2 linked regions of the Azoarcus olearius genome follow. The protein of the gene in region 1 purifies or fractionates together with the protein of each later gene. This does not show direct contact. Links are inferred from orthologs where the notes say so. Each region holds a gene or a part of one and is shown on either strand. Other genes may lie near its edges. The genes, in order: dqs_RS03925 and dqs_RS10750.

Region 1 (5,239 bases):
TCGCCCAGATGTTGCGCGTGCGCATTCCGCGCAGCGAAGCGGTCGTGCCGGAGATCAGCGCCAACAAGTACGCACTCAACATCCGCTTCATGCTTCCCGAAACCGTTGCTCGTCCCCGCGTCGCCGAGCGCGAGATCACCTTCGAGCTGACTTTCTGCACGCTTTGAACGTGGTCGATCACGCCCCCCGCATCGTCAAATGCCCGACCTGCGGCGCCCAGGTGCCCTGGGTGCCGGAGAGCCGCTACCGGCCGTTCTGTTCGGCGCGTTGCCGCCAGATCGACCTCGGTGCATGGGCGAGCGAGGAATACAAGGTTCCGACCTCGCCCCCCGACGACACCGACGCGGCCGAAACCGGCTCGGGGCGCTAAGCGCCCCACGCCCCGCGGATCGCCGCAACACCATGCGCCCCATGGTCGCGGGCGCAATCCATGTCGCCCCAGCCGAGACCACCGAGCGCAAAGACCGGAAATGGCAGCGTGCCTGCCAACTCGCCAAAGCGCGCCCAGCCGAGCGCAGCCTGGCCAGGATGGGATGCCGTGGGCCGCACCGGCCCGAGCACGGCGTAGTCCAGCCCCAGGGCCGCCGCCGCCAGCAGCTCCTCTTCCGAGTGGCAAGACGCTCCGACCCACTCGAACGCGGGGCGGACCGTGCAATCAAGGAGTGCCGCTGACGGAAGGTGCACCCCGGGCGCACCCACTGCACGGGCAAGATCGAGGTCGCCATTGATGACCACGATTCCACCGGCCGCGGCTACGCGGCGCACCACTTCCTGTGCGAATTCGATCTGCTGCCGGCGAGGCAGCGCCGCTTCGCGCACCTGCACCAGGCGCAGGCCCGCGCCCAGGGCCTGCTCAAGCTCGTCCAGCTGACGCGCCACGCCCCGTTCGGCGGCCTGCGTGATACCCATCCGGCGCGGCAGTTGCAGCGCCTTCAGGATCGGGCCGTTGGCGGGCAACATCGGCGCGCACGCGGTCGCGATCAGCTCCGGCTCGGCCCAGCGCAGCGCCGCATGCACGTGCGCCACCGGCGCTCCGGACCACGCCGGAACCTCGAAGAAGTGCAAGCGGACGTGAGCGTGTTCGTAGTCGTGCTCGCGGGTCAGCCAGGGCCGCACGTGCGGCACCACGATGCCTAGCTCCTCGGCCAGCTCGCGCTTGAGCGCATCTGCCGCGGATTCGCCAGGTTCGACCTTGCCTCCGGGGAATTCCCAGTAGCCGGGATAGAAGGTGTCGGGTGCGCGCTGCCCGAGCAACACCCGTCCGCGCTCCAGGATGACCCCGGCCGCGACATTGACGATCTTGCGGGCGCCCACCTCAGCCATCCTCCCGGCCCGCGTAGTCCCGCGCGAACTGCCACGCAACCCGCCCAGAGCGTGCGCCACGCATCAGCGCCCACTGCAGCGCTTCCTGGCGTGCCGCCGCGATGCGCCGCTTGGGGACACGGAAGACGCCGAGCCAGTGCTCCACGATCTCCAGGTATTCATCCTGGTTGAAGGGATAGAAGGACACCCACAAGCCGAATCTGTCCGACAGCGACACCTTCTCCTCCACCGCCTCGCCAGGGTGAAGCTCGCCGCCGGCGTGACGTACCTGAAGATTTTCGTCGTGGTACTCCGGCATCAGGTGGCGACGGTTGGAGGTGGCGTAGACCAGCACGTTGGCCGACATCGCGGCAATCGACCCATCGAGCACGCTCTTCAAGGCCTTGTAGGCGTCCTCGCCTTCCTCGAACGACAGGTCGTCGCAGTAGAGGATGAAGCGCTCCGGCCGTCCCGCTACCAGGTCGACGATTTCGGGCAGCGCCACGAGGTCGGATTTGTCGACCTCGATCAGCCGCAGCCCCTGATCCGCATAAGCATTGAGCAAGCCCTTGATCAGCGAAGACTTCCCCGTTCCGCGCGCGCCGGTCAACAGGACATTGTTGGCGCTGCGGCCGGCGAGGAACTGACGCGTGTTGCGGTCTATACGCTCCTTCTGGGAATCGACGTCCTTCAGGTCCTCAAGGCGTATGCGGTCGACAAGCTTCACCGGCACCAGCGCGCCACGCCCGTTTCGCCGCTGCCAGCGGAAAGCCTTCGCCGCGGTCCAGTCCGGTTCGGGAGCCGGCGCCGGGAGCAGCGCATCGAGTCGATCCAGCAAGGCTTCAGCCCGCTGCAGGAATCCATTCAGGTCAGTCATCGTCGTTCTTGTCTTCCAGCTGGTTCCGGCCTCTTGGCCAGGTTGCCCACACCACGACACCGACCAGCGCGAGCGCAATGCCAACCTCGAGAAATATCACCCACATCCCGCACACCTCCGGCCGGCTCGCTAGAGCCCGTATACTTCGTTCGGTCCATGCAGTTTACCGTGAAGCAACCATGACGCTCCTGCCCCGCTCCATCGCCCCCGTCCTTGCCAGCTGCGCGCTGCTTCTGTCTGCCTGCAGTTCTTCGCCGACGCTGCCGGTCGCCCCGGTCTCCACGCCACAAGCCTGTCCATCGCCTACGGTGTGCCAAGCCTGCGCCGCATGTCCGGCAGCGCAGCCGGTGGCCGAAGTTCCGCCCCACCGCGCAGCCAGCTGGACGGAAATCGACGGCTGGCGGGACGACGACCCGAGCGAAGCGTGGTCCGCCTTTCGCAAGTCCTGCAACGTGCTAGAAAAACAGGCGCCGTGGCAGGCCAGCTGCAAAGCCGCCCGCCAGTTGGGAGAGGCGCCAGGCGCCGCGCAGGCACGCGCATTCTTCGAACGCCACTTCTCGCCCTGGCAGCTGGTCAATCCCGACGGCAGCGAACAGGGCCTGATCACCGGCTATTACGAACCGCTGATCAAAGCCAGCCGTACCCCGGACGCGCTCTACCGGTGGCCAGTGCACGGCACGCCGGGCGACCTCCTTACCATCGACCTTGCCTCCGTCTATCCGGAACTGAAGGGCTACCGGTTGCGCGGCCGTCTGGTTGGCAACAAGGTGCTCCCGTACTGGAAGCGCGACGAGCTGGGTGACCAGGGAAGCCGCCTGCCCGCCCCGGTGCTGCTGTGGGCCGCGGACCCCATCGATCTGTTTTTCATGCAGGTGCAGGGGTCCGGTCGCGCTGAGCTGCCAGATGGCAGCGTGCTCCGGCTGGGATACGCGGACCAGAATGGCCACCCCTATCAATCCATTGGTCGCTGGCTCGTTCAGCAGGGGCAGCTGAGCCTGGACAAGGCATCGATGGACGGCATCCGCGACTGGGCACGGCGACATCCGCAACGCCTGGAAGAAATGCTGAACAGCAATCCAAGCTACGTATTCTTCCGTGAGTTGCCCTCGTCGGTCGAAGGCCCCATCGGCGCTCAAGGCGCGCCGCTGACGGCAAACCGCAGCATCGCGATCGATTCGCGCTTCGTTGCGCTCGGCGCCCCGGTCTTTCTTGCCACCACCCAGCCGAATAGCGACACCCCGCTCAAGCGGCTGATGATCGCGCAGGATACCGGCGGAGCCATCAAGGGGGCAGTGAGGGCCGACTACTTCTGGGGTTTTGGCCCGCAGGCCGGCGCAATGGCAGGTCGGATGCGCCAGCAGGGCAGGATGTGGGTCCTGCTTCCGAATGGAATGAAGCCGACGGCGAACTAACGCTCGCCGCCGGTGTGGGTGCTCAACGAGGCGCCACGCGGGCAAGCGCCTTTTCGAGTTCGGGCAACTGGACGAAGCCGCCGATCCGCGTGCCGTCGGACAGAAAAATTGTCGGCGTGCCGTTGATCCGCAGTTTCTGGCCCAGTTCCACATTGCGGTCCACGACCGCGGAATTGCAGTCGTCGCCGCTCGGCGCCTTCCCGCTGACGATCCAGTCATTCCAGGCCTTGGCCCGGTCCTTGGAGCACCAGATGCTCCGCGACTTCGCGGTGGAGTCCTGACTGAGAATCGGATAGAGGAACGTGTAGATCGTCACGTCCGGCATCTGCGCGAGTTCTTTTGCCAGACGCTTGCAATAGCCGCAGTTCGGATCTTCGAACGTTGCGATCACACGCTTTCCATTTCCCTTCACCTGCTTCACCGCCTGGTCCAGCGGCAGTGTCGAGAAATCAATGGAGGACAGTTGGTTGAGCTTGGCTTGCGTAAGGTCACGGCGCGTGCGGGTATCGATGACGCGACCATCCATGATGAAGCTGGTCTTGTCATCGGTGTAGATGATCTCGCCGCTCTTCAACACGACCTCGTAGAGGCCCGCATAGGGCGTGCGTGTCACGGACTCCACCGCTGCCGATCCGATGAAGGCATCAACGCCCTTGCGCACATCTTCCTCGCCGGCTGCAACAAGCGTCGGAAGCAATCCGAACGCAATAACGAGCGCGAATCGGCCCGCGGATTTCAACGCCACCATCCAGTTCTCCTTGTCAAAACTTTCCATGCACCGCGTAACGCGTCAGCGCGGACCTTACGACCGGCAGACGGTCCGTAAGGTTCAGACCAAGATTGCGGACGAACGCCGCCAGCGGATTCCGGGCCGCGAACAGACGGTTGATTCCGTGCGTCACGTACTGCACCAGAAACGGCTCTTCCGCCCGCTCTCTAGCATAGGACCTCAACAGGCGCTCGTCGCCCGGGTCGGCCCAGGCGGGCGCGGAAAGCAGCCTCTGGCTCAACACCCGCGCGTCCTGAAATCCAAGATTGATGCCATGCCCCGACAGCGGATGAATCGCGTGTGCCGCATCACCGATCAAGGCAACCCGAGACGCTACGACGCGGTCGAGTCGCATGAAACGAAGCGGAAATGCGGCGGGCGGCGTCACCACCGACAACCGGCCCCACGCGGCCCCGCCCCGCTCCTGGACTCGCCGCGTGAACTGTTCTGGCGTCATGGCCATGAGCGTTTCCGCCAGAGCGGCAGGCGCCGACCACACCAACGACATCATCCGCCCCGGCAACGGCAACCACGCGACCACGCCTTCGTCGGTGAACCACTGCAAGGCTTCGTTTCGATGAGGGCGTTCACACGAAAAATTGGCCACCACCGCCGTCTCTTCATAATCGACCGACGAGGCTTTGATGGCGGTCTGGCTGCGAACCCAGGAGTCACGCCCATCTGCACCGACAAGCAGTCGCGTGTGCAGCAGGCGACCATCCTCAAGCTCCAGTGCGGCGTCATTCCCGGAAACCGTCAGCGCAGTCGGCCGGGCCGGCGCAAATACCGTGACGTTATGCTGCCGCTTGAGTGACTCCCACAGTTCGCGATGAACGAGGCTGGACTCTCCAATCCAAGCGAGTTCGCGCAATCCACACC
Region 2 (11,633 bases), 1.5 Mb from region 1 along the record:
CCGCACACGGGCCACCAGCGCACGCCGGCCCGGTCCATGAAGCGCCAGCGCTCTATCCACTCCGGCCTGCTCACCGCCGGGATGTAACAGCCGAAGCCCGCTCCCTGCGATTCGAAGCCGAGCAGCGTCAGCCAGTCCTTGACCCGCAGCGCCGACAGGTATTGCCCCTGCCAGGGCAGCTCGCCCTTCCTGCGTGCCGCAAGCCGTCTCAACCCCCACAGGCTGAAGGGGTTGAAGCCGGTGATGACGACGCTTCCCTCCGGCACCAGCACCCTTTCGACTTCCCGCAACACATGGTGGGGGCGCCGGGCGAACTCCAGGACGTGCGGAAGGACCACGAGATCAAGGCTGGCGGTGGCGAACGGTAGCTCGTCGGACCTGGACACCACTGCGACGCGTCCGGTCCGGCCACAGGCAAACCGGAACGGCATGCGGTTGGCGCGCAGGCAATCGAGTCCGGCAAGGCCGATCTGTACTGCGTTGTAGCCGAAGATATCCGCCACGATCGCATCCAGCCGGGCCTGCTCCCACTCGATCAGATAACGCCCCTGCGGGGTGTCCAGCCAGTCCGAGAGACTGAGGATTGACATGCGCGGATCGGACTTCAGAATATCGGGCATGCAGATTATCCCTCTTCCGGCCTTCCGCGATAACTACATTTGGGTCCTGCACGACGATCATCGTGCTGTGGTCGTCGATCCAGGCGACGCTGCGCCAGTGCTCGGTTTTCTTGCCGAGCGCGGCCTGGCGCTGGAGGCCGTGCTGGTTACCCACCACCATCCGGACCACGTAGACGGGATTGCCGGAATCGTTTCCCGCCATCCGGCGCCGGTGTACGGGCCGGCGGCAGAAACGATTGCCGGCGTGACCGTCCGGTTGCGCGAAGGTGACACCGTGCTCCTGCCCGGGCTTCGAATGCAGCTGGGGGTGCTGGACGTACCCGGTCACACCGCAGGCCATATTGCCTACCATGGCAACGGTTATCTGTTTTGCGGGGATACGCTGTTCTCCGCCGGATGTGGTCGGCTGTTCGAGGGCACCGCCGCGCAGATGGCTGCATCGCTCGACAAACTCGCAGCGCTGCCGGACGACACTGTCGTGTATTGCACGCACGAATACACCTTGTCCAACCTTGCCTTTGCCGCGGCGGCCGAACCGGTGAATATCGCGCGCGACAACTACCGAAAAGCGTGTGAGGCGCTGAGGCAGCAGGGGCTTCCGACGCTGCCGACTTCGATTGGACGCGAAAAAGCGATCAACCCCTTTCTCCGTACCCGGCAGCCCGGTGTTGTTGCAGGCGTTGCCGCCCATACCGGTACGACGCCAGACACGCCGCTGGCGTGCTTCGCCGCGTTGCGGGAATGGAAGAACGTGTTCTGAAGGCTATTGGGTCGCGGTCAGGCCGAGCGTCCGCTCAACCAGCTCGATGATACGTGCGGCATTGAAGGGTTTGACGACGATGCCGGCCGCACCCTTGCGGACCATCTCACCGACGCTGTCGCGGTCGGTCTGCCCTGTGACCATCAGGACCTTGATGTCAGGGAATTTGGCACGTAGTTCGTCGAGGGCCTCGAGGCCGTTTCGCTTCGGCATCATCACATCAAGGCACACGAGGTCGGGCTGAAGGCGTGCAGCGAGGTCGAGCGCCATGTCACCGTCCCGCCCCTCGCCCACCACATTGAAACCGGCCTGGCGCAACAGGGCGCGCAGGGCCATCCGGATCACTTCATTGTCGTCGACGACGACGATTCTCTTGCTGTAGCGCTGCATGCTCAGATTGTGCGCGCTTCCATTCCTTTCGTGTCCACCGAATGCGTCACCACACGGTTGCGACCCGCCGCCTTGGCACGGTACAGCGCGTCATCGGCCGACTTCAACAGCGCGACGAATCCGTTCTCATCGCCCCGCGCCGGCACGATGGCGGCGACGCCGATACTGATCGACACCACCGGGCCCGAGGTGGAGAAACGGTGCGTGATGCACAGGCTTTCGACACCGGCGCGCATGGTTTCGGCAACGGCGGCCGCGCCTTCGACGCTGGTTTCGGGAAGGATTGCCGCGAATTCCTCGCCGCCGTAGCGCGCAACCAGATCGGTCGGCCGGCGCAGCCGCTGTTCCAGCGTGCGTGCAACGGCTTTTAGGCACTCGTCGCCTACCTGATGGCCGTAGCCATCGTTGAACTGCTTGAACGAATCGACGTCGGCCACGAGCAGTGCGATCGGGTGCCCGGTGCGCGCCGCGCGTCGCCACTCCCGCAGCAGCGTTTCGTCGAAACGGCGGCGATTGGGAATGCCGGTCAGTCCGTCCACCGACGACAGCCGGGTCAATTCGCGGTTAGCCTCGTCCAGCTTGCGCGTCACCACGAGCAGCGAGTAACGCATCTGCGCAATGCGCTGCATTGCCCGCACCTTGGCCTTCAGCACCACTTCGGATACCGGCTTGGCCAGATAGTCGTCGCCGCCGACCTCGATCCCGCGGTTGAGGTCCTCGTCGGACGTGCGCGCGGTGAGGAAAATGATCGGCGTCCATTCACCTTCGGACTCGATTTCGCGAATCCGGCGTGCGACTTCGAATCCGTCCATGCCGGGCATGATGATGTCGAGCAGGATGAGATCCGGCCGTTCCCTGCGGAAGGTTTCGATGCCGGATTCGCCGTCGCGGGCGTGCAGCGCCGTCAGGCCCATTTTGGTGAGCTGGTGGCAGACCAGCGTGGCGCTGGTGACGGTGTCTTCTATGACCAGGACTTTCATGATGTCGAGCACGAAGAATCGGTACTACGTGGATGCGCCATCCTACCAAGGGAATACCCCACGGCTACGCCTTTAGTCGTGTTTTCGGTATTTCCGCACGGATCGGCTCAGGTTGCTTGAAAGGCGCAGCCGACGAACGTGCCGTCTGTCCTTACAAAGTGCCAGCCGGGGCGCCGGCACGGTCTGCTAGACTGCTGTGCTTTTCGTCGCTCCCGGCGCTGTCTCCCATGCCGAAGCTCTTCACCTTCTTTCTCAGCCTGTGCGCCGCGCTGCTGCCCGCCGCGGCGGGCGCCCAGGACACGCCGCCGACCCAGTCCAGCACCGGGCTCCGTCCCGACTCTGTCGAAGCGGGCGGCCTCGCTCCTCCGCGGGTGCTGACGCTGGACCTCACCCGCAACGCCAACGATATCTGGGACCGGATCCGCCGCGGTTTCGGCATGCCCGACCTCGAAACACCGCTGGTGGCCGAGCAGCAGCTGTTCTACCTCAACCGCCCGGCTTTCCTTAAGCAGGTCTTTGCGCGGGGTGGGCGCTACCTTTACTACATCGTCGATGAACTCGAACGGCGCGGAATGCCCACCGAGCTGGCGCTGCTGCCGATGGTTGAAAGCTCGTACAACCCGATGGCGTATTCCCGCGCGCATGCCTCGGGGCTGTGGCAGTTCATCCCCTCCACCGGCAAGAACTACAACCTCACCCAGGACAAGTGGGTGGACGAACGGCGCGACGTCATCGCTTCCACCTCCGCCGCGCTGGATTATCTGCAGACCATCTACGAGATGCACGGCGACTGGCACCTCGCGCTGGCCTCCTACAACTGGGGTGAAGGCGCGGTGGGGCGCGCGGTGCAGCGCAACGTGGACGAAGGCCTGCCGGGGGAGTACGCACGCTTGCGCATGCCGGAGGAAACGCGCAACTACGTGCCCAAGCTGCAAGCGATCAAGAACATCGTTGCACGTCCCGAACTGTTCCACATCGATCTGCCCTACGTGCCGAACGAGGCGCATTTCGTAGCGCTGGAAGCCCCGCAGGGCATCGACCTCGCGACCGCCGCGCGGTTGGCCGAAATGCCCATCGAGGAGTTCGTCGCGTTCAATCCGGGATTCAACCGCCCGGTGATCGCCGGCACGGGGCAGACCCTGATCGTCCCGGTGGACCGCGCGGCGCACGTCGAAATGCGGCTGAACGAGTTCCAGCTTGCCGGCAAGGGATGGCGCACCTACGAGTTGCAGCCCGGCGAACGCCTCGCCGAGGTCGCCCAGCGCTACGGCCTGACGCTCGCCCAACTCCAGCAGATCAACGGTCTCAACGCCCAGAGCAGGACGGGTCCCGGTTACAGCCTGCTGGTGCCGGACGGAATTGATCCCGCGGGCGCGCTTCAGGCTGCGCGTCTGCTGCCTAACACCACGTTTGCAGCGCCTGCCAAACCGGCCCTGGTGAAGCCTGGACGCGTCAAGCTGGGAATGACCGCGCCCGCCTCGAAAGCCGCTCCTGCGGCAAAAGGTGCCGCCAAGCCGGCCAGCCGCGCGACGCCTCGCGCGGCAGCCAAGGCGGCGGGACCCAAGAGTGCGCCACCCAAAGGAGCCCCGGCCAAAGCTGCGGTCAAGCCTGCCGCGCCCGCCAAACCCGCGGCGGGCTCATCCGCCAAGCGTGCGCCTGAAAAGCCCCGCCGCTAACGAGGCCTGCCCTTAACGCTGGGGCCAGTGGCAGCGTAGATGGTGATGTGCCTCCAGCCGGGTTTCCGCCGGATAGGTCATCCGGCAGATATCGGTTGCGCTCGGGCAGCGCGGGTGGAAATGGCAGCCCGCGGGCGGCGCCAACGGCGAAGGCAGATCGGACGGGCGTTGCGCCGGATGCGCGGCGCCCTCCTCCACGCCCTCCTCCACGCCCTCCTCCACGCCCTCCTCCAGGCCTTCGTCCAGCCGAGGCACGGCGGCGAGCAGCATGCGCGTGTACGGATGCGCCGCGCGGTTAAGGACGCGTTCCGCCGGGCCGCGCTCCACGATGCGGCCCAGGTACATCACCGCCACGTCGTCGGCGAGATATTCGACGACGGCGATGTTGTGGGTGATGAACAGATAGGCCATCCCGCGCTCGTGCTGCAACTCGCGCAGCAGATTGAGCAGTTGCGCCTGCACCGACACATCCAGCGCACTCGTCGGCTCGTCACAGACGATGGCTCGCGGCGCTACGGCCAAAGCACGGGCAATCGCAATCCGCTGCCGCTGCCCGCCGGAAAACTCGTGCGGATAGCGATGGCGCATGGCAGCCGAGAGGCCGGTCCGGTCCAGCAGCGCATCGACCTTGCGCGAACGCTCGATCGCGCTGGGTTCCACACCGAGGCCGATCATCCCCTCCTCGATGATGTCGCCGATTCGCATCCGCGGGTTGAGCGAGGCAAACGGATCCTGGAACACCATCTGGACAGCGCGGCGCATTGCCTGCAGCGTTTCCGGCTGTGCCGAATCGAGCGTCTCACCTTCGAAGCAGACCTGTCCTCCGGTAGGGCGAACCAGGTGCAGCATCGCCTTTCCAACCGTTGTCTTGCCACAGCCCGACTCGCCGACCAGCGCCAGGGTGCGGCCCGGGTGGAGCGCCAGATCGACGCCGTCCACCGCCCTCACCTGGCCAACGGTGCGCTGCAGAAGCCCTTTGCGAAGCGGGAAATGCACCTCGAGGCCGCGTAGTTCGATGATCGGCTTCAGCTGCTTGCCGATCGTGGACGCTGCGGGGGTCGCCATCGAGGCGGCCTCCAGAGCGCGGGGCACGAGGACCTCGTCGTAGAGGTGGCATCTCACTGCCTGCGCGCCGAGCTGGCGCCACGCGGGCGGCTCGTCATCGCAGCGGTCGAATGCATGGGGGCAGCGGTCGGCAAAGCGGCAGCCCGACGCGATTTGGTCCGGGGCGGGGACGCTGCCACTTGCCGCCTGCAGCGGTCCGCCCCGCTGCGCGGCTGTGGGAAGCGCAGCAAAGAGTTTTCGCGAATAGGGGTGGAGCGGCGTCCGGAAGAATGCCCCGCGCGGCCCGGTTTCGACGAGCTCGCCCGCATACATCACGCCGACGCGGTCGGCCATTCGAGCTGCAACGCCAAGGTCGTGCGTGATCAGCAGCATCGCCATCGCGCGTTCGCGCTGCAGTCGTTGAAGCAGATCGAGCACCTGTGCCTGTATGGTCACGTCGAGTGCCGTCGTCGGTTCGTCGGCGATCAGCAGCCCAGGCTCTCCCGCAAGCGCAATGGCAATCATTGCCCGCTGCCGCATGCCACCCGAGAACTGGAAGGGAAAATCATCGACCCTGCGCGCAGGGTCGGGAATGCCGACCGCCGCCAGCAGGCGCACTGCCTCTTCGCGGGCAGCGTCGCCGCGCAAACCGCGATGGACGGTGAGCGCTTCGGTGATCTGTGCGCCAACCCGCATGACGGGGTTGAGGCTGGTCGAGGGCTCCTGGAAGATCATCCCGATCCGCCCGCCCCTCACCCTGCGCATCTGCGCTTCCGGCATGGCGAGCAGATCGTCGCCGCCCAGCTCGACCGTCCCGCCCGCGATGCTGCCGCCGTCGGGAAGAAGCCGGGCCAGCGCAAGCGCGGTCATCGACTTGCCGCAGCCGGATTCACCCAGCAAGGCCAGTGTTTCACCCGGGGCGATCGAAAAGCTGATATCCGCGACGGGTATCAGTGTTCCGCGCGCGGTTTCAAGCGCAACCCGTAGTTCGCGAACCTCAAGCACGGATCCTGACGCGGCAGCGATTTGAGCGGCGGGCAGCGATGTTCCCATGCGGACTGAAAGTGGCGTTCTGGAAGAAGAAGGGCCGCTTGCGCGGCCCCGAATGCTTAGTGGTGATGCCCGCCCGGACCATGAACGTGACCATGGCCGATTTCTTCGGCCGTCGCCGCGCGAACGTCGGCCACCGTCAGGTCGAACACCAGCGCGACGCCCGCAAGCGGATGATTGCCGTCCACCACCACCTTGCCTTCGGCGATATCGGTAATGCGGTAGATGATCTCTTCCTCGCCGTCGTCGGTCACGCGCTCGAAGGACATCCCGACCTCGATGTTCTCCGGGAACAGCGCAGCGTCTTCCACCATCACGAGTTCTTCGTCGTAGTCGCCGAAGGCGTCTTCCGGTTGCAGCTTGATCGTCAGCTTTTCACCGGTCTTCTTGCCATGCAGGGCTTCTTCGATGACGGGGAAGATGCCGTCGTAGCCGCCGTGGAGGTAGGTCAGCGGGTGGTGACCGTCGTCGACCATGTTGCCGTCGGCGTCGTGGACGGTGTAGTTAAGCGTAACCACGCTGTTCTTGATGATTTCCGTTTGCATTGTCGGTTTCCAATTCCTTGACAAGTTTATAAACCGCAGCAGCGTGGCCACGGGGTGCGACGTCCCGGAGCACGTGGCGGACGACGCCTTGCTTGTCGATCACGAAGGTCGTCCGCGCCACGCCCATCTTCTTCACACCGTCGACTTCCTTCTCCTGCCACACCTGGTACAGCCTGCTGACCTCGGTGTCCGAATCGGACAAGAGCCGGATCGACAACCCGTGCTGATCCCGAAACTCGGCATGCTTCAGGCAGTCGTCCGGGCTGACACCGACAATGATGCAGTCGTGGCGGGCAAAATCCGCTTCATGATCGCTGAAATCGGCGGCCTGAAGGGTGCAGCCCGGCGTGTTGTCGCGCGGATAAAAATAAAGGACCACATGGTGGCGGCCACGTTCCCCGGCCAGGCTGAAGTCTTCCATGTCGGCATCGGGCAAGGAGAACACTGGCGCGAGGTCGCCGCACGCCAACTGCGGTTCTCCCTGAACTGCGGGCGATTCTAGCCGAGAGCCCGACTGAACTCTAGCCGCGAGGTCATTCGGAAAACTGCTGGCGGGCGGGTGCATGAGGACCTCCTTGGGCGGTCTCGACGAGGAACTGGCGCGAACTTCTGAACGAATAGCTCAGAAAATGCCGCGTCTCAAGCCGCACTGCGTCATTCCGTTGTGAGGTGTGCCACGACCGTGGTTGCGGCCAACGGAATACTGTTTGAAAATACAGCAAACAGGAGAAAGCGATGAACGCCCGCAACGAACAACTCACGTCCCGCCAGCAGGAGATACTCGACTTCATCCGCCAGACCGTGGAAAGCGAGGGCCGGCCGCCGACCCGGGCGGAGGTCTGCTCCGCGTTCGGCTTCAAGTCGCCGAATGCGGCTGAAACCCACCTGCGCGCACTTGCTGCCAAAGGGGCGATTCTGCTTGAGGAGGGGCGCGCCCGCGGCATCCGCTTGGCCGAGGCGCTCGGGTTGCCGCTGGTGGGCCGGGTAGCCGCTGGCAATCCCATCCTGGCCGCCGAGCACGTCGAGGCCCGTATCCAGTTCGATCCTGCACTCTTTTCCCCTCGCGCTGATTATCTGCTGAGGGTGCGCGGCATGAGCATGCGCGACGCGGGCATCCTTGACGGCGATCTCATTGCTGTCCATCGCTCGCACGAAGCGCGCAACGGACAGGTGGTGGTGGCCCGGATCGATGACGACGTGACGGTGAAGACGCTGCGCCGGAACGGTCCCATCGTAGAGTTGCTGCCCGCAAATCCGGACTTCGACCCGATCGTCGTCGATACCCGCAGTGCGGCGCTTGAACTCGAGGGCATCATGGTGGGACTCATCCGTACCGACCATTGAGCGTGCGCAGTTCTTGCACCCGGGCGGATACCCCGGGTCATTCGTGGCCCGACAGCCGGTGGTCACGCGGCGGGCTTATCCTCTCTCTGTCATCAACCCTCGCGGTCTCTCAATGAATCTCGATTTGGAATCCGGTGACGCGACACGCGCGGGCGACCGGGCACGTCGTCGCGCGGCTTGGGCCTTGCTGGTGCTTATCGTCGCGGCGCCTGCTGCATGGGTCCTGTTCTCGTCGCTTGAAGCCTCCTGGGCGCGGATCTCCCCTCTCGAAGGCGCGCGTTTCATGCTCGCTGCCACCGCGCTGGGCGCCGCCCTCGCGGTAGCGCCGGTGCTCGCCGTCGGCGGCTTTTTCGTAGCCTTGTGGTTTGGCGTCGAAAGCGTCTTTCTGCCACGCACCCGCCGCACACCCTTGCTCGATCGGGTCATTGTCGGCGTCGGCCTGCTCGTGTGGTTTGCCCCCGCGCTCGGGCTTCTGGGGAGCGCGGTGCGGGCGCTGGCCGAAGGTCGCGTCCATTTCGTCCGCCCCCCGCGCGACTACTTTCTGGCCACCGATCCCATTGCCTTCTGGCAAGGGGTGGGCTTCTGGCTGATCATGGCAGGCATCCTCGGTTTTCTTGCCTGGCGGTACTGGCGCGGCAAGCTGCCCCTGCGTAGCCGGGCATAGTCGTGATCGCTCCATCCGGGAGCCTGGCTGCAACGAGTACCGATTCGACGCTTCACATTGCCCGTCGCCTGCTTGGCCACGCGTGGCCGGTGTTGATTGCCCAGTTGCTGTCGATGGGGATGATGGTGGCCGACACCATCATCGCGGGTCGTTACGCCACTTCCGACCTGGCCGCGGTTGCGGTGGGTAACGGCATCTACGTATCGCTCGTGATGCTGCTGGTAGGCGTTCTCCAGGCCGTGGCGCCTACGGTCGCCCATCACGTCGGCGCCGGCGCCACTGACGAACTCGTGCCATCGCTTCATCAGGGGTTCTGGCTGGCGATACTGCTCGCCGTGCCGGGCACCGCGCTCCTGCTCTCACCCGGGGCGCTGCTCGATCTGGCCGCCGTTCCGTCCCCGCTGGCCGCGAAGGTTGGCGACTACCTGCGTGCAACGGCTGCCGGGCTGCCGGCGGTTCTGCTGTACAGAACGTTCTATGCGTTCGCCAATGCACTCGGCCGACCTCGCGTGCTCATGTTCATCAGTCTTGCCACCACCTGCATTCACGCGCCGCTCGCGTGGGCGCTGGTAAGCGGTGCCTTTGGCGTTCCATTGGGCGGGACGGGGTGCGGAGTTTCCACGTCCGTTGTCGCGTGGATCGCGTTGGGCTGCGGCGCAATTGCGCTCGCGCGGCTCAGGGTTTTTCGCAAGCTGCGCGCTTTTCGCAGCTGGACGCCTCCCGACCCGGTCCGACTGTGGGCGCTGCTGCGACTCGGCTTTCCGATCGGGCTGTCGACCTTTATCGAGATCACCTCGTTCACACTGATCGCGCTGCTGATCGCGCGCCTAGGGCCCGACTGGGTTGCCGCGCACAGGGTCGTCGCCAACCTCGCGGCGCTGGCCTATATGCTGCCGCTCTCGCTTGCCACGTCGGCGCTGGTGCTTGTGGGGCAAGCGGCCGGTGGGCTCGACTGGACGAGAGCCGCGCGCTACGCCAAGGTCGCGATCGTCTTGACGTGCGCACTTTCGACCCTCCTGGGTGGCGTCCTGTGGCTGGCACGAACTCCCGTGCTTCAGCTCTGGAGTTCGGACAACGCGGTGCGTCTGGCCGCCCTCAGCCTGCTTCCCTACATCTGTCTATACCAGGTTTTCGACGCAGCGCAGACCGTGGCCTCCCATACGCTGCGGGCCTACAAGGTCACCGCTTTGCCGATGGTGGTGCACACCCTGGCGTTCTGGGGTGTCGGCCTGGGGCTCGGATACTGGCTGGCATTTCACGCCGGCGCCCGCTCGGCCGAGGCGTCGGTTGCCGCGTTCTGGCAGGCGGCGGTGCTGGCAACCGCCCTGGCCGCACTACTTTTTCTGGGCTTGCTACGCTTCGTGGCGGGGCGGTCACAACGCCCCGGCCGATAAATGCCTCAGTCGAACAGTTCGGCAACCCGCTCGGGCGGACGCGCCACCACCGCTCTTTCACCGCGCACCACGATCGGCCGCTCCATCAGGATGGGATAAGCCACCATGGCGTCGATCCACTCCTCGTCATCGAGCGCTTTACCGGCAAAGTGTTCCTTGAACACGGCTTCGCCCCGCCGGATGAGGTCTTGCGGTTTCAAACCCAGTTTGTCGAGCAGTGCCCGCAATTCATCCCGGCCCAAGGGATGCTTCAAATACTCCACAACCTCCGCGTCAACATCGCGCTCGGCAATCAAGGCACAAGCGCTGCGGCTCTTGCCACAGCGCGGATTATGGTAAATGCGTACCGCGGTCATCAGTTGCTCCTGTTCTCATTGTGGTTCTGTAGCCCATGCAGCCATCCGTTGCGCAAGGTCCGCGCGGTGCTGGAGGCGCGACGCGCACAGCCAAGTTTGACCGTATCCTCGGCCGGAGCGTCGAGTGTCACCTGGAACTGCATCAGTTCATCGCGCCGGAAGGCAAGTATTTCCATGTCATCACCCGCCCGGCGACGCGTCAGCGCCTCGTCCAGCGAGGCGTTCGTCGCGCGGATTCCATCCAGTGCGACGAGGACGTCGCCCGCAGACAGACCGGCGCGCTGGGCTGCGCCGCCGTCGTAGACCACCGCGAGTTTCACTTCCCCGTTACTTCCACCCAACTTGACGCCCAGCGATGGCGATGGATTGGAAGCGGTGACTTCCATCTCGACGCCGAACGGCTGCAACAGGCGTTCCAGGGGCAGATCGTCGGTTCCGTTCACTGCATCGCGTAACCAGCGGGCAAGTGCCGACGAACCGCTGACCGCCTCTACCGCCTCGAAAACGCCCTCCTCACCAACGCCAACCCCGGTGAGCCCATGCTCCCGCCACAGATGCCGCATCACGTCGTCGAGACTGCGCGTCCCGCCGCTCGCTTTACGCAGTTTCAAGTCCAGCGCCAAGGCGATCAGAGAACCCTTGGCGTAGTAGCTGACAATGGCGTTCGCCGAATTCTCATCCTGCCGGTAGTACTTGATCCATGCGTCGAATGACGATTCCGCGACGCTTTGCCGCAGTCGCCCGGGGCCCCGCAGAACGGTGGAGATCGTTTTGCCGAGCAAGGCAAGATAGTCGTCCACCTCGATGACG

What was found.
Region 2: the proteins of dqs_RS03925 (region 1) and dqs_RS10750 purify together in Escherichia coli (affinity purification with mass spectrometry, with the first as the bait; 2 studies listed by BioGRID). This does not show direct contact. The link is inferred for Azoarcus olearius from one-to-one orthologs.

What each region holds. Positions count from the first base shown.
Region 1 is NZ_CP016210.1:824,911-830,149, reverse strand. Bases 2,477-5,239 are described here. They hold dqs_RS03925 (DsbC family protein), read right to left. Parts: upstream 4,340-5,239; coding sequence 3,614-4,339; downstream 2,477-3,613. Other genes in these bases: dqs_RS03920 (UbiH/UbiF family hydroxylase), read right to left, coding at 4,353-5,239; mltA (murein transglycosylase A), read left to right, coding at 2,477-3,591. Outside these bases: cell division protein ZapD, read left to right, coding at 1-167; dqs_RS03945 (DNA gyrase inhibitor YacG), read left to right, coding at 170-370; dqs_RS03940 (Nudix family hydrolase), read right to left, coding at 367-1,323; dqs_RS03935 (ATP-binding protein), read right to left, coding at 1,316-2,179; more of mltA, read left to right, coding at 2,359-2,476. UniProt on the Escherichia coli protein: Acts as a disulfide isomerase, interacting with incorrectly folded proteins to correct non-native disulfide bonds.
Region 2 is NZ_CP016210.1:2,329,645-2,341,277, forward strand. What follows is about bases 5,323-8,255. They hold dqs_RS10750 (FKBP-type peptidyl-prolyl cis-trans isomerase), read right to left. Parts: upstream 7,066-8,255; coding sequence 6,580-7,065; downstream 5,323-6,579. Other genes in these bases: dqs_RS10745 (ABC transporter ATP-binding protein), read right to left, coding at 5,323-6,523; dqs_RS10755 (peroxiredoxin), read right to left, coding at 7,025-7,486; lexA (transcriptional repressor LexA), read left to right, coding at 7,801-8,255. Outside these bases: dqs_RS10720 (class I SAM-dependent methyltransferase), read right to left, coding at 1-590; gloB (hydroxyacylglutathione hydrolase), read left to right, coding at 619-1,380; dqs_RS10730 (response regulator transcription factor), read right to left, coding at 1,384-1,770; dqs_RS10735 (diguanylate cyclase), read right to left, coding at 1,773-2,750; dqs_RS10740 (transglycosylase SLT domain-containing protein), read left to right, coding at 2,978-4,426; more of dqs_RS10745, read right to left, coding at 4,439-5,322; more of lexA, read left to right, coding at 8,256-8,409; dqs_RS10765 (hypothetical protein), read left to right, coding at 8,522-9,073; dqs_RS10770 (MATE family efflux transporter), read left to right, coding at 9,076-10,467; arsC (arsenate reductase (glutaredoxin)), read right to left, coding at 10,473-10,823; dqs_RS10780 (M61 family metallopeptidase), read right to left, coding at 10,823-11,633. UniProt on the Escherichia coli protein: Folding helper with both chaperone and peptidyl-prolyl cis-trans isomerase (PPIase) activities. Chaperone activity prevents aggregation of unfolded or partially folded proteins and promotes their correct folding.